Regions from separate parts of the Pseudoalteromonas sp. Z1A6 genome, predicted to be linked through region 1. Evidence: predicted binding sites of a transcription regulator. Region 1 holds the regulator's gene; the other holds the start of a gene.
The links. Region 1 encodes sigma-54, which starts transcription at its own class of promoters, with help from an activator protein. Its sites were predicted from a motif close to GTTGGCACGNNNNTNGNNT; they were not measured.

Region 1 (3,261 bases):
GTGCCGAAAAAGATGAAAACTCAACTGACCGCGTTCACACAATTTTAGTACCAATCGAGACTAAAAAAAGTAAAAAAAGCGACAAAGGTCAACCATGAGCACATTAAAAGCAGAGCTATTAGCAAAGAGCTATAAAGGCCGTGAAGTTGTAAAAAACGTCGGCCTTGAAGTCAAAGCTGGCAGTATTGTTGGCTTACTTGGCCCTAACGGCGCAGGTAAAACTACCACGTTTTATATGATAGTAGGACTTGTACCTAGCGACAAAGGTAAAATATCGATAGACGATAACGATATTACTCTTTTACCTATGCATAGTCGTGCTAGATTAGGCATTGGCTACTTACCGCAAGAGTCTTCAATATTCAGAAAGCTGACTGTTTATCAAAACTTAATGGCCATTTTAGAAACGCGCAAAGAGTTAAATAAACAAGCTAGAGAAGACACTCTCGATAAATTATTAGATGAATTTAGCATACAACACATTCGTGATAGCCAAGGTATGGCATTGTCGGGTGGCGAACGTCGTCGTGTTGAAATAGCACGTGCGCTGGCAGCAGATCCTAAATTTATATTACTGGATGAACCATTTGCAGGTGTTGACCCGATTTCGGTATTAGACATAAAGAAAATAATAGAACATCTTAAAAATCGTGGGATTGGTGTATTAATTACCGATCATAACGTAAGAGAAACCCTTGATGTTTGTGAAAAAGCCTACATTGTTTCTCATGGGGAGCTGATTGCATCAGGTACTCCAGAACACGTATTAAATGATAAAACAGTACGCGATGTTTACTTAGGCGAGCAATTTAGGCTGTAACATTTACGCCATGTCTTTAAGCATCTGCTAGTATTAATTATAACAACATAAAAGGATTGTTAGAGATACATGAGGCAATCACTACAGCTGCGCATGGGCCAGCAACTTACAATGACTCCACAGCTGCAACAGGCTATTCGTTTGTTGCAACTCAGTACATTGGATCTCCAGCAAGAAATACAAGAAGCTCTCGACAGCAACCCGCTATTAGAGGTTGAAGAACCAGACTATTCCGAAGACGCTGCAGGTAAAAACGAGCAAAAAGCAGATACAGATGACATAACTGTTAGCGCATCTGCCGATGATGCTCCAAGCGAATACGAACAAGATAGTGGTGAAGCACTTGCAAAAGACACGCTAAGTGACGACATGGCTATGGATGTTAGTTGGGATGAGTACATGAGTGCCGCCCCTGCAGCATCATCAGGTCCAATGCCTGAAGACGAATCAATATACCAAGGCGCCTCTACTGAAACGCTTCATGAGTATTTAATGTGGCAATTACAACTAACGCCATTTAGCCCTACCGATGAAGCCATTGCTATTGCTATTGTAGAAGCCGTCGATGATTCAGGCATTTTAACACTAAGCTGCGAAGAAATTTTAGAAAGCTTTAATCAAGAAAACGAAGAAGATAACGAAGTTGAACTTGATGAAATTGAAGCAGTATTAAAGCGCATCCAACTGTTTGATCCTGTCGGTATTGCTGCACGTAGTTTACAAGAGTGTTTATGTATTCAACTTAACCAGTTTGATAAAGAAACACCTTACATTAATGAAACGAAAATGATTTTAACCGAGCATATTGATTTATTAGCAGCTCGTGACTATCGTACATTAATGAAGAAGACTAAGCTCAAAGAAGAAGAGCTTAAAGAAGTAATGACATTAATACATACTCTTAGCCCTAAGCCTGCAGATACTATTGTAAGAGAAGAGTCTGAGTATGTTATTCCTGATGTGTCAGTTAAAAAAATTAAAGGCCGCTGGGTTGTTGAGTTAAACCCAGATAGCATGCCTAAAATTCGTGTTAATAGCCAATACGCTGCAATGTCTCGCACTGTAAAATCCAGTGGTGACAGCCAGTTTATTCGCTCGCATTTACAAGAAGCTAAATGGTTTATTAAAAGCTTAGAAAGTAGAAACGACACGCTATTAAAAGTAACAAATTGTATTGTTAAGCAACAACAAGGCTTTTTTGAACACGGTCCTGAAGCCATGAAACCAATGGTTTTAAATGATGTTGCTGAAATGGTAGAAATGCACGAATCAACAATTTCGCGCGTAACAACCCAAAAGTATATGCACACACCCCGTGGTATATTTGAGCTTAAATATTTTTTCTCAAGCCATGTAAGCACCGAAAACGGTGGTGAATGTTCATCTACAGCAATCCGTGCGCTTATCCGAAAATTAATCGCAGCAGAAAACTCAGCAAAACCATTGAGTGATAGCAAAATAGCGGATATATTGGCTGAGCAAGGAATTAAAGTAGCGAGACGTACAATCGCAAAATACCGCGAATCTCTGGCTATTCCACCGTCAAATCAGCGTAAAAGTTTGATTTAAGACGCAAAAAAAAGAGGGTAATGCTTATGCAACTAAACTTAACTGGTCGTCACGTAGAATTAACCGATTCACTAAGAGACTATATTAATACCAAATTTGCGAAGCTAGAAAGACACTCTGATCATATTAATAATGTTCATGTCATTCTTGATGTAGAAAAACTAAATCAAAAAGCAGAAGCGACAATACACGTAAGTGGCGCCGAACTCTTTGCCTCTACAGAACATCAAGATATGTATGCCGCCATTGACTCGTTGATCGACAAGCTAGATCGCCAAGTAATTAAACACAAAGAGAAGCTTGCTCGACACTAATATGATGAAATTAAGCTCACTTATATGCCAGGACTGCAGCAAAGCTGCGGTCCTTTTTAATAGCAAAAAAAGGATTTTAGAGTTCATTAGCGAACTTGCTCACGCTAAACTTCCATACCTACCGCAACAAGACATTCTAACTGCTTTAATGAGTAGAGAGAAATTGGGTAGTACAGGTATAGGGCGTGGCATTGCGATTCCTCACGGAAGAATGAGCGGTGCAGAAGAGCCTTTGGCTTTAGTGCTCGTTAGCGAAACGCCAATAAATTTTGATGCTATAGATAACCGCCCTGTTGATATTTTCGTCGCACTCATCGTACCAGATGGAGATAACCAGCAGCACTTAAAGACTCTAGCTACCATTGCTGATAGACTCAATAACAAAGATTTTTGTAAGCAGTTACGTAGTGCAAAATCAGATGCTGAACTTTACCAAGTTATTGTTGATCAATCGTAGTTTTATTAAAGGGTGATAAATGGAGTTAATTATCATAAGCGGCCGTTCTGGTTCTGGAAAGTCGGTTGCTTTACGCGTTGTAGAAGATTTAGGTTATTATT
Region 2 (3,261 bases), on a different contig from region 1:
ACGCTCTACCGGTTGGAAAGAACATTTACCCGTTTTTAACCAACGTTTAGCATTTACTTCGCCAATACCAATATCTAAATCGGTAGGTGATATGTTGATATCACCCATAACGATGACGTCTTGATCGGGTGTGTGATTGGTTTCAAGGTGTGTCATTAAATCTTTATAAAATTGACGTTTATAAGGGAATTTAGCTTCGTGATTAATATTATCACCTTGTGGGAAATAGCCATTCATGACAGTAAGGTCGCGACCGTTTTCTTGTTCAACAGTGACGCTTATCATGCGTTTTTGCGATTCATCTGTATCGGTGGCAAAACCTTTTAAGACCGATTTAGGCTCTTTTTTGCATAACATAGCTACGCCATAATGCGCTTTTTGACCATGAAAGTAGACGTGATATCCCATTTTTTGTACATCTTCTAATGGGAATGCTTCGTCGTGAACTTTAATCTCTTGCAAGCCAATAACGTCTGGTTGATGTTTGTCGATAATTGCTTGTAATTGGTGAAGACGAGCACGCAGACCATTGATATTGAAAGAAATCACTTTCATAAAATTTACCTTAAAATTGGTTCTATTTAATAGATTAAATTGTATCAGTAAATACGCGTACATAACATGACTGAATTGAGATAATAGCTGCGCAAATGTTGATCAAATGATGGGTAAAGTTTAAACATTGTGAATACAATATTAATTATTTAAATAAATAAAAAATTCAATTGAACTTAACTTTATTGAATATATAATGCGCGAAATTCACTTGTTTAGCTCGTTCAAATAGGATCTCTCATGAAAACTCAACTACTTTTAGCCACTGCTTTACTAGCATCTGCAACTGCGTCAGCTCAAAGCAATACTTACTTTAGCCAAGATAACAAAATTGAGTCTAAGTTATGTGTACTAAGTGCAAACGAAGGCTTTAGCGTTGCTCGTAAAGAAGCTGCCCAGCACGGTGTTTACCTATCTCGTTTTTCTAAAAGCATTTTATGTAATGGTGAAGATATTCGTGATATTGCTAAAAAAACGACATTAAGCAACGCATCAGTTGAGAAAGTAGAAGTATTTGCAAAAGACGCTCAACAAGAAACTCAATTATGTATGACGGCTTTAAAACAAGGTTTAGCACCTGTTCGTCAAAAAATTGGTAACCTAAACTCATTAAAATGTAATGGTCAAAACGTTACTGAGTTTGTTAAACGCTACCAAAACGCAGCAATCTAATTATTAGCTTAACTATAATAAGTAAATTTGAAATGCCTGGTTTTTACCGGGTATTTTTTTGCAAAAATTACAAGGTTGTTTGCAAAGCTTGCAAGCTTAACTTATTGAAACTGTTTAATAAATATACCGATCGAGATTAAGTTATTGATTATTATAAGTTAACTATTATTGGCATTGGATTTGTATTAGTTAAAGTGACATTTAATTAATTACGAAGGATACGTCTTATGAAAAAGTTAACATTAGCAGCCACTATTTTAGCATCATTAAGCCTAGCGGCTTGTTCATCTAATCAAGGTCTTGAAAGAATAGACAGTGACTTTGCAAGTTTAGATAATGATAGCGATGGCTACATCTCAAAAGTTGAAGCTGATGACGATAGCATTTGGGGCCATTTTTCAAATATTGATACCAATATGGATAACGAAATTAGCCGCAAAGAATTTAACACTTATATGAAGCTTAATAATGGCAAAGTAGCCACTGATTCTGAAGTAAGTGAGTCGGCATTTAAAGCTGAAATTGCTAAATTCGATAAAATTGAAAGCAGCTTTGCAAGTCTAGATAACGACAGCAATGGCTATATCTCGGTAGTTGAAGGTAACGATGATGATATTTCAAATCATTTTGGTTACATGGATAAAAACCAAGATAAGCGCATTAGTAAAAGCGAGTTTATGGGTTACATTAAAAAATACGGTAACGCAGTAGCTGAAGATGATGCATTAGAAGCTTTTAAAAGTAACTAATAGTTACCATTTTAGTAAGTAAGATTAAAGCCAGTGCTAGTCACTGGCTTTTTTGTGTTTTAAATTTAGTTATTTGATAGATATATTTTCCTAGTTTGGTGTTGTTCTGTCATAATAGATGGCTGTGTATTTTTATTTGTTAAGAGTGTGTATGTCGGGTCGGCGAATTAGTGATGAACAACTAGTTGAGATCATTGAAGCAGCTATTTTTGTTGCAGATAAGCCTGTTAGTAAACGCCACCTTAAAGACATCGTATTAATAGATTTAGCTATTTCTATGACGCGAATAAATGACGCAATAGATACAATACAAGAACATTTTCAAACTCGTGGTATTCGCTTAGTTGAAGTTGGTAGTGGGTATCGGTTTCAGGCATGCAGTAGTTTAAGCCCTTGGTTAAATAACTTGTGGCAAGAACGCGCACCAAAATACTCGCGTGCTTTACTGGAAACATTATCACTTATTGCATACCGGCAGCCCATTACACGCGGCGAAATTGAGCAAGTAAGAGGTGTTACTACGGGTTCGAATATTATTAAAACCTTACTCGAAAGAGAGTGGGTTAAAGTGGTAGGGCATAAAGAGGTTCCGGGAAAGCCGGCTTTATATGCAACTACTAAGCAATTTTTAGATTATTTTTCGTTAACTGGACTTGAAAATTTACCTGCGTTGCCAACAGAGCAGCAAAGTAAAATTAACCAGTTATTGAGCGATCCTTCTGTGAGAGAACCATCCGAATGAGTATTATACAAGGTGAAAAGTTACAAAAAGTCTTAGCCCGTGCAGGCGTAGGCTCACGCCGTGAAATGGAAAAATACATTGACGCAAACCGCGTTAGTGTAAACGGTAAAGTGGCAAAGTTAGGTGACCGTGTTGAAGAAACCGATTTGATTCGTGTTGACGGACACAGTGTAAAAATCGAAGAAAAAGCAGACCGAATCTGTCGTGTGATTATGTATAACAAACCAGAAGGTGAGTTAAGCACACGTAAAGATCCTGAAGGGCGTCGTACTGTATTTGACCGACTTCCGCGTATTGATGGCGATCGCTGGATTGCTGTTGGTCGACTAGACGTTAATACATCGGGTTTAATGCTTTTTACAAACGATGGTGAACTGGCAAACCGTTTAATGCACCCAAGCTATGAAGTAGAGCGTGAATACTCTGCACGTGTATTTGGTGAAGTAACCAACGAGACGGTTAAAAACTTACTACGCGGTGTTGAGCTTGAAGATGGTCCAGCCAAATTCACGACTGTAACCCCTATGGGTGGCGAAGGCGTTA

Region 2: a site for sigma-54 is predicted at 1,395-1,413, ahead of GQR46_RS04885 (EF-hand domain-containing protein). Genes of this name have one in related genera too.

What each region holds. Positions count from the first base shown of each region.
Region 1 covers NZ_WTKW01000033.1:13,029-16,289, forward strand. The annotation lists gene lptA (lipopolysaccharide transport periplasmic protein LptA) at 1-98, shown strand, start outside; gene lptB (LPS export ABC transporter ATP-binding protein) at 95-820, shown strand; gene GQR46_RS03805 (RNA polymerase factor sigma-54) at 890-2,389, shown strand; gene hpf (ribosome hibernation promoting factor) at 2,416-2,703, shown strand; gene ptsN (PTS IIA-like nitrogen regulatory protein PtsN) at 2,708-3,160, shown strand; gene rapZ (RNase adapter RapZ) at 3,180-3,261, shown strand, end outside.
Region 2 covers NZ_WTKW01000045.1:13,791-17,051, forward strand. The annotation lists gene xthA (exodeoxyribonuclease III) at 1-555, opposite strand, end outside; gene GQR46_RS04880 (hypothetical protein) at 796-1,227, shown strand; gene GQR46_RS04885 (EF-hand domain-containing protein) at 1,455-1,976, shown strand; gene scpB (SMC-Scp complex subunit ScpB) at 2,128-2,718, shown strand; gene rluB (23S rRNA pseudouridine(2605) synthase RluB) at 2,715-3,261, shown strand, end outside.